3 regions of the Comamonas sp. F1-6 genome follow, and region 1 is predicted to be linked to each of the others. Evidence: predicted binding sites of a transcription regulator. Region 1 holds the regulator's gene; each other region holds the start of a gene.
The links. Region 1 encodes sigma-54, which starts transcription at its own class of promoters, with help from an activator protein. Its sites were predicted from a motif close to TGGCANGNAANCTGCTTT; they were not measured.
Positions count from the first base shown of each region.

Region 1 (3,091 bases):
CCTGGTGCGCAGCGACGGCGGCGAGATCTTCATCGACGGCCAGCCGGTGGGCGGCATGCCGATTCACCAGCGTTCGCGCCTGGGCCTGTCCTATCTGCCCCAGGAAGCCTCCATCTTTCGCAAGCTCAGCGTGGAAGACAATGTGCGCGCCGTGCTGGAGCTGCAAAAGGACGAGCAGGGCAAGGCGCTGACGCGCGACGAGATCGAAAAGCGCCTCACGGGCCTGCTGCAGGAGCTGCGCGTCGAGCATCTGCGCCAGTCGCCGGCGCTGGCGCTGTCAGGCGGTGAGCGCCGTCGCGTGGAAATTGCCCGCGCCCTGGCCACGCAACCGCGCTTCATTTTGCTTGACGAGCCTTTTGCCGGCATCGACCCGATCGCGGTGATCGAGATCCAGCGCATCATCGGCTTCCTCAAGGAGCGCGGCATCGGCGTGCTGATCACCGACCACAACGTGCGCGAGACGCTGGGCATCTGCGACCACGCCTTCATCATCAGCGACGGCCATGTGCTGGCCGAAGGCACGCCCGAGGAGATCGTGGAGAACGCCGATGTGCGCCGCGTCTATCTGGGCGAACATTTCAGGATGTGATGACCCCCACGCTCCCTCACTTTGTGCGGTCGCTGCCCCCAGAAGGGGCCCTGACCGGCTGCGCCGAGGTTTGCCTTGAGGTGGCCCGGCGGCAAACCCGTAGCACTGCGCGCGTTTGCAATGATTGTCTGGGGGCCGCGCCTCGATGAAGCCAGGTCTCTCGCTACGCGTTTCGCAGCATTTATCGCTTACGCCGCAGCTGCAGCAATCCATTCAGCTGCTGCAGCTTTCCACCCTGGAGCTGGCGCAGGAAGTCGAGCAGATGCTGGTCGACAACCCTTTTCTGGAACGTGCGGGCGATGAGGCCGAAACTGCGGGAGATGCTCCTGTAGATGTAGCTAATAGCGCCAGTGAATATAGTACTTCAGATGGTATTCATGCTGAAAGAGATGCATCGCAAGCGCAACAAGCTACTGAAACGGTAGCGGAGGCATCAAACCCCGAAACCCCTGAAACGCTGAACTGGGAGGCCGAGGGCCTGGACGGCCAGGACGGGGAATGGGGTGGCGAATCCAGTAGCGAGTGGGATACGCCCTCGGCCAGCAGCTCCACGCGCAACCGCGATGGCGATGACGAAACCGATGCCATCGATCTGGCGCGCGAGCACCAGAGCCTGACCGACTTTCTCCATCGTCAGGCGCTGAGCCTGCATCTGGGCGCGGCGGACATGGCGGCGCTGCGCTTTCTCATCGAGTCGCTCAGCGACGACGGCTATCTCGAGGATTCCCTGCAGGAGCTGGCGCAGAGCCTGGCCGGCGACGACCTGGAAGAGCGCGAGGAGCTGGAGCAGCACTTTGTCATTGCTCTGAAGCTGCTTCAAAGCCTGGAGCCCGTGGGCGTGGGAGCGCGTGATCTGGCCGAGTGCCTGCAGCTGCAGCTGCGCGACCTGATCCGCACCGCCGAGGACGAGGGCACGACCGAGGCGCATATGAACCGGCTGCTGCTGGCGCAGGCCATCTGCGCGCAGCCCATGGACCTGCTGGCGCGGCGCGATCTGCGCAAGCTCACCAGCCTGTGCGGCGCACGCGAGGAGCAACTGCGCGAAGCCATGGCCCTTATCGCCAGGCTGGAGCCGCGTCCGGGGCGCCGCTTTGTCGACGTGGAGCGCCATATCGTGATCCCCGATGTCATCGTGCGCCCGGTGCGGGCCGGCTCGGGGCGGGCGGACTTTTCCGTGCAGCTCAACCCCGAGGTCATGCCGCGTCTGCGCGTGCACGACATCTATGCCGGCGTGCTGCGTCGCCACAAGAACAGCGACGGTCATGCGGCGCTGCAGCAGCAGCTGCAGGAGGCGCGCTGGTTCATCAAGAACATCCAGCAGCGCTTCGACACCATCTTGCGCGTCTCCGAAGCCATCGTGGAGCGGCAGAAGAACTTCTTTGTGCATGGCGAGCTGGCCATGCGCCCGCTGGTGCTGCGCGATATTGCCGATACGCTGGGCCTACACGAGTCCACCATCAGCCGCGTGACCACCGCCAAGTACATGGCCACGCCCCAGGGCACGTTCGAGCTCAAGTATTTCTTCGGCTCGGGCCTGGGCACGGAAACCGGCGGCAGTGCCTCCAGCACGGCCGTGCGTGCGCTGATCAAGCAGTTTGTCGATGCCGAAGATGCCAAGAAGCCGCTGTCGGACGCCAAGCTGGCCGACATGCTCAAGGAGCAGGGCATCGAGTGCGCGCGCCGCACCGTCGCCAAGTACCGCGAGCAGCTCAAGATACCGACGACCACGCTGCGCAAGGCGCTGTAGGGCACCGCAGAAACAAGAAAGCCGCTGATGCATCGCACAGCGGCTTTCTTGTTCTGTATTTAGGGCGGCAGCCTTGATAAGGCATTCTTCAAGTAAGGGGCCGCCGCGAGCAAGAGCCACCCTTGCGGCGATGCTGCCGTCCCCCTTGGGGGCGCCCGGCCAGGGGAAGGCGCGTAGCGCCTCAGGGGGTTATCAAGAAACCAACCACCAGATAAACCAGACCAGCACGCCGATCATCAGTCCGAACTTGAGGATCTTGTAGAAGGTCGGATTCCAGTCGCGGAAGGCGCGGCGGTACTTGCCGGCATAGAACGAGATCTTGAACAGCTTGCTGATCATGCCGCGCGGGTCGCCCTCGTTGTTGGGCGAGCTGGCGGCGGCCACCACGTTCTTGCCCAGCCAGTGATTGAGCCACTGGGCAAAGCCATTGGTCATGGGGCGCTCCACATCGCAAAACAGCACGATGCGGTTGCCTTCCGAGCGGTTCTCGGCCCAGTGCATATAGGTTTCGTCGAAGATCACGCCTTCGCCTTCGCGCCAGCTATAGGGCTTGCCGTCGACCTCGATCATGCAGCGGTCGTCGTTGGGGGCCAGCACGGCCAGGTGATAGCGCAGCGAGCCCGCATAGGGGTCGCGGTGCAGATTGAGCTTGGCGCCGGGCGGCAGTTCGGCAAACATGGCGGCCTTGACGCTGGGAATCGACTTCACCAGGGCCGTGGTCTTGGGGCACAGCTCCATGGCCGAAGGGTGGGCAT
Region 1 covers NZ_JBCPWN010000030.1:23,306-26,396, reverse strand. Annotated here, with positions in the region: gene lptB (LPS export ABC transporter ATP-binding protein) at 1-589, shown strand, start outside; gene AAIL66_RS22070 (RNA polymerase factor sigma-54) at 735-2,336, shown strand; gene AAIL66_RS22065 (aspartyl/asparaginyl beta-hydroxylase domain-containing protein) at 2,529-3,091, opposite strand, start outside.

Region 2 (3,091 bases), on a different contig from region 1:
GCAGACGCTGGATGGCGTCCAGCGAAGACAGCACGGCACCTTCCTGCCAGGCGGGGATGTACGAGACATGCTCGCCCGCGAGCACCAGGCGACCGTCGATCTGGGCCAGATCCTTGTAGTGCTGCTCGCGCAGCGCATCGGTCCAGTTGCCGAAGCAGCCGTTGATCCAGGGCATGCGATGCCAGGCTACCGACACACCGTTGAGGAACTCCTGCTTGTACTGCGGATGAATCTGCGCGCCGTACTCCAGCGCCAGACGAATGCGCTCGGCCGGCTTGAGCGAGGAGAAGCGGTAGCTGTTGGAGTTCTCGAAGGCATAGGCGCCCAGCAGCACGGCGGGGCCGTTGCCCATATAACCGGTGGAGGGGTAGGAGATCTGCTGAATCGGCAGATCGGTGTAGCTGATGCCGCCGTAGATGCGCTCGTCCTCTTCCCAGAAGCGGCGCTTGAACTCCAGACCGACCTTCATGGAGCTGCCATAGGGCACGGCAGCAATCGCGTTTTGCATGGCGCTGCTGGCCTGCACTTCGATCTGGCTCAGGATGGACAGCGGAATCGTGCACACGCACCAGTCGGCGCGGGCCTGCAGTGTGGCGCCGGGCTTGAGGGCGTCCACATAGTCCACGGTCACGCCCTTGTCGTTCTGGGCGATCTTGGTGACCTTGGCGTTGTAGCGTATGGCCGAGCCCAGATCGCGCGCCATGGCCTGGGCCAGCATGTCCATGCCGCCTTCGGGCTGGAAGATGGCGCTGTGGAATTCGTAGATATTACCCACGCCCATCTGGCGCCACAAATTGGATTCGAGCAGCTCGTGCAGGCCCATGGGCGTCGACGGTTTGGCCTGCGCCATCAGGCCACCGCCGGGGTCGATGTCGTAGCCACGGAAATCGCTGACCGCATTGCTGGCGCGGTAGCGGTACTCCTTGTCCAGCACGCCCCAGGCCTTGAGGCTCTCCAGCAGGCGTTCCTTGTCTTCCCGGCTGACGCTCTGGTCCAGCGCCCCCTGATTGGTAGCCTTGGACAGCAGCTCGGCCACATGACCGTAGACATCGGTCTGCACATGGCGAAAGCGCTGGGGCTTGCCAGCCAGGGCCTTGCTGTTGTGCAGATAGGCGTTGTAGTTGACCTGGTTGAAGGCTTCGAGCTTGATGCCGAAGCGCTTGTAGTAGTCCAGCATCGCATGGTGGTGGTAGGGCACGCGCCAGGGGCCGGGGTTGAAGTAGTTGCCCTTGGCAAAGCCCACTTTCTGGCGTGTACCGTCGAGTTCGCTGAACTCATCGCCGCCGCGCAGCGTCCAGCATCGGCCGCCGGCGCGACTCTGGTATTCAAGCAACTGCACCTTGTAGCCCGCCGCGCGCAACTCGTGGGCTGCCACCATGCCTGCCAGGCCCGCGCCCAGCACCAGCACCGACGCGCCAGGTCTGGCGTTGCCGAGCTTGACCGGACCGCTGTAATGCGACTCGGCGGCGTAGCCCAGTGAACTCATGGCTTGGTACATGGCACTGCCGCCCGCGACCTTTCCGATCATCGAGAGCAGTTGTCTGCGACTGACATGCTTGCTTGGCTCTGGCATCTGAAATTCCTTTGCTGTTGTGTATTCCGCTGTCCATCCGGGGTTGCGGGGCAAGGGTTTTCAGCAAGAGCTGTGCCAGGTCAGAGGGCTCAAGGCATTAGTTCAATGAAATCAGTTACTTGTTATGGAATTCAGATCAATTTGCACTCAATCCTTTTAACGCTTGTGGTGCATGCTCACTAATTTGAAGCGTCAGTGGCCAAATTGGTGCAACGGAGTCACACAATAAGCTGCAAAAAAAGCGTATCGGCTGTGACAGCGGATACGCCTTGAGTGTGGGAGCGGAACTACGGTGCTGCCGGGCTCAGAGCTCGCTGGGAGGCTCGCAGGCCTTACTGACCATGACACGATTGCGTCCACCCCGCTTGGCGGCATAGAGCATGGCATCGGCCTGCTGGAAGACGGCCTTGATATCGGGATCGCTGTCGGGCCAGTGGGCCACGCCCAGCGAGATGGTGATATGGCCCACTGGCGGTATCTCCATTTTCTCGACCAGCTGACGCAGGCGCTCGGCGGCATGGGCGGCGGCCTCCAGCCCCGTGCCGGGCAGCAGCAGCAGAAACTCCTCGCCACCCACGCGGCAGGGCAGGTCATCGACACGCGAGACCTCGCGCATGGTGCGTGCGAGCTGTCTGAGTACCTCGTCGCCTGTGTCGTGGCCAAAACCGTCGTTGATATGCTTGAAGTGGTCGATGTCGATGGCAATCACCGAGAACGGCAGCGCTTGCGTCTGAAAGGCGCTGATGGCTGCCTCCAGATGGCGGCGATTGCCCAGCCCGGTCAACGGATCGGTGTTCACGTCCTCGCGCAGCTTGGTGATATTGCGTTGCAGCAGGCCCAGGCCCTTGAGCATGGCTTTCTTGAGTTCGTAGGACTCGAAGTACCAGGACTTGACGGCCTGGATGTTCTGCGCCGTCTCGGGCTTGTCCATATCGTGAGCGCCATTGGCGAGCTGGCGCAGCGGGCTGGCAATGCGGCGCGCGCTCCACCAGATGACCACCAGCATCAGCAGGGCGATGGGCAGGGTCTTGTAGAGCACGGAGCGCATCAGCTTGTTGAGCGGGGCCAGCGTGGCCGCCTTGGGGCGCTGGGCCACAATGCCCCATCCCGAGGCATGGATGACGGCATAGCCGGCCAGCATTTCCACTCCCTTGCTGTTGACGACTGGCGCCGTACCCGACTCGCCTCGGATCACGGCGTTGATGACATCGTTGTTGATCACCTGATCGCCGATACGGTGGTTGTCGGGGTGATAGATGATGTGCTTGTTCTGGTCCACCACATAGACATAGGTGCCATCCTGGTAGAAGTGCGAGCCCAGCAGGGTGTCGAGGATGCTGTCTTCCTTGAGGTAGATGCTGCCGCCTACCGCTCCCAGGAATTCGCCCTGAGGGTCGAAAATGGGCTGCGAGACAAAGACGATGTAGTTGCCGGCCGTGGACATATAGGGCTGGCTGATGACGGGCCCGCGAGTGCTCAATGTCTGTGTCACTCCGGCGCTTTGCAGCGTCTTGCCCT
Region 2 covers NZ_JBCPWN010000002.1:184,293-187,383, reverse strand. Annotated here, with positions in the region: gene AAIL66_RS03100 (flavin monoamine oxidase family protein) at 1-1,573, opposite strand, end outside; gene AAIL66_RS03095 (sensor domain-containing diguanylate cyclase) at 1,878-3,091, opposite strand, start outside.
Region 2: AAIL66_RS03100 (flavin monoamine oxidase family protein) is a predicted target of sigma-54. The motif match lies at 1,634-1,651, and genes of this name have one in related genera.

Region 3 (3,091 bases), on a different contig from region 1:
TTGAAAAGCGTCCTGGTCAATCCCCTGCCTGAGAGGACCGGGCCAAAGCGCTGAATTCGGTGAGCCTAGGATTTTACCGTGCCTCGGGGTTAGTCCGAATGCTCACACCCACAAGCCCTGCATGTTCAAGCGCGCAATGGGATAATTGCGACCATGAGCATCACACTGAAGACTCCCGAAGACATCGAGCGCATGCGCGTTGCAGGCCGCTTTGCTTCGGATGTGCTGGACTACATCACCCCCCACATCAAGCCCGGCATCACCACCCAGCAGATCGACGATCTGTGCGCCAAGCGCATGGCCGAGCAAGGCACCAAGACGGCCTGCCTGGGCTATCAGCCCCCAGGCATGACGCCCTACCCGGCCTATGTCTGCACCTCGGTCAACCATGTGGTGTGCCACGGCATCCCCAACGACAAGCCTTTGAAGAAGGGCGATATCGTCAATGTCGACGTGACCATCATTACCGAAGACGGCTGGTTCGGCGACAACAGCCGCATGTTCATCATTGGCGAAGGCACGATTGCGGCCAAGCGGCTATCCAAGCTGACCTTCGAGGCCATGTGGAAGGGCATTGCCCAGGTCAAGCCCGGTGCCACGCTGGGCGATATCGGCCACGCCATCCAGACCTATGCGGAGAGCAACAACCTGTCCGTGGTGCGTGAATACTGCGGCCACGGCATCGGCAAGGTGTTCCACGACGAGCCCCAGGTGCTGCACTACGGCCGCCCCGGCGAAGGCGTCGTGCTGGAAGAAGGCATGGTCTTCACCATCGAGCCCATGCTGAATCTGGGTAAGCGCGACATCAAGGCCATGCCCGACGGCTGGACCGTCGTCACCAAGGACCGCAGCCTGACTGCCCAGTGGGAGCTGATGCTGGCCGTCACCAAGACCGGCTATGACGTGCTGACCTGGTCCGAGGGCTCGCCCACCCCGCCCGACTTCATCACGGCCATCCGCACCTGAGCGCACTGCTGCCGCTGACCTGCATGCCGCATCTGGCCAAAGCCGGATGCGGCATATTTTTTGCTTGTAGACCTTGTGCTGCAAGCGCCATGCGCTCATCTTTTTGCCATCACAGGCCTCAAGCCCAAGTCAGTTGGGTTAAGGTGACGCTCAAGCACTTGCCCTGTTGAAACGCTTTTTTCTACTGCGCATGACCTCCTCTGCCCACTCCTACGCCAACTCTGCCGACGCCTCCGACCTCTCCTCGCTACAGGGCCTGCGCGAGCAATACCGCGAGGCCAAGGCCCGGCAGATGGACTTGCTGCGCAACCCCACGCTGGGCAGACGCAGCGTGCGCGGAGTGCTGCACCATTTCAGTGAACTGGCCGACGGTCTTCTGCGCACCCTCTGGCAGCGCGCGCAGATGCCGCAAGGCGCGGCCCTGCTGGCCGTGGGGGGTTATGGACGCGCCCAGCTCTTTCCCTACTCGGACATCGATGTGCTGGTGCTGCTGCCCCAAAGCAGTGCACCGCCGGCTGCGGAACTGGCGGCCAGCATCGAGCAGTTCATCAGCAGTTGCTGGGATGTCGGCCTGGAAATCGGCTCCAGCGTGCGCAGCATTGCCGAATGCCTGCAGGAGGCCGCGCAGGACCTGACGGTACAGACCGCCATGCTGGAGTCACGCCGCATCACCGGCAGCAAGGCCTTGTTTGCCGACTTCGAGCAGCAGTTCCGCGCGCAGCTCGATCCCAAGGCTTTTGTCGAAGGCAAGCTGCTGGAGATGCGCCAGCGCCACGCCAAATACGACTTCACGCCCTATTCGCTGGAGCCCAACTGCAAGGAATCACCCGGCGGGCTGCGCGATCTGCACACCATGCTCTGGCTGGCCAAGGCCGCAGGCTTCGGCAACAGCTGGCATGAGCTGGCCGAGCAAGACCTGATCACCCATTTCGAGGTCCAGCAGCTCGAATCCAACGAATCCCTGCTCAGCCTGATCCGTGCACGCCTGCATGCCGCTGCCGGCCGCCATGAGGACCGGCTGGTCTTTGACCTGCAGACCGCCGTGGCCGAAGCCTTTGGCTACCGCTCCACCACGCCGGAGGGCCGCAAGCTGGCCATGCGCGCTGGCGAGACCCTGATGCGTCACTATTACTGGGCCGCCAAGGCGGTGACCCAGCTGTGCCAGATCGTGCGCATGAGCATCGAAGAGCGCCTGAACCCCGGATCGCACGAGCTGATTCAGCTCAATGATCGCTTTTGCGAGAAGGCCGGCACCATCGAGGTGGTCAGCGACGATCTGTACGAGCGCGATCCGCATGCCATTCTCGAAACCTTTCTCATGTATGAGCAGCATGAGGGGCTGACAGGTCTGTCGACGCGAACCCTGAGAGCGCTTTATGCCAGCCGCGATGTGATGGACAGCGCCTTCCGTCGCGACCCGGTCAATCGCGCCACCTTCATGAAGATCCTTCAGCAGCCGCGCGGCATCACCCATGCCATCCGGCTGATGAATCAGACCTCGGTACTGGGCCGCTATCTCTGGCCCTTCCGCCGCATCGTGGGGCAGATGCAGCACGATCTGTTTCACGTCTACACCGTGGACCAGCATATCCTGATGGTGCTACGCAATGTGCGGCGCTTCTTCATGGCCGAGCATGCCCATGAATACCCGTTCTGTTCCCAGCTCGCCGCAGGCTGGGACAAGCCCTGGATCCTGTATCTGGCTGCCATCTTCCACGACATCGGCAAGGGCCGAGGTGGTGATCACTCCGTGATCGGCGCCGTCGAAGTCAAGCGTTTTTGCCGCGCCCACCAGATCGACAAGGCCGATGCGGAGCTGGTCGAGTTTCTGGTACGCGAGCACCTGACCATGAGTCAGGTGGCCCAGAAGCAGGACTTGTCCGACCCCGATGTGATTCGCGCCTTTGCCGAACGCGTTGGCAACGAGCGCAAGCTCACTGCCTTGTATCTGCTGACGGTGGCCGACATTCGCGGCACCAGCCCCAAGGTCTGGAGTGCCTGGAAAGGCAAGCTGCTGGAAGACACCTACCGCCTGACCCTGCGCGTGCTAGGTGGTCGCGCCCCGGATGCCGCCGCCGAAATCGAAGCCCGCAAGCGTGAGGCGCTGGTGCAACTGGCCCTGTCT
Region 3 covers NZ_JBCPWN010000004.1:11,678-14,768, reverse strand. Annotated here, with positions in the region: gene map (type I methionyl aminopeptidase) at 154-966, shown strand; gene AAIL66_RS05405 ([protein-PII] uridylyltransferase) at 1,157-3,091, shown strand, end outside.
Region 3: AAIL66_RS05405 ([protein-PII] uridylyltransferase) is a predicted target of sigma-54. The motif match lies at 1,016-1,033, and genes of this name have one in related genera.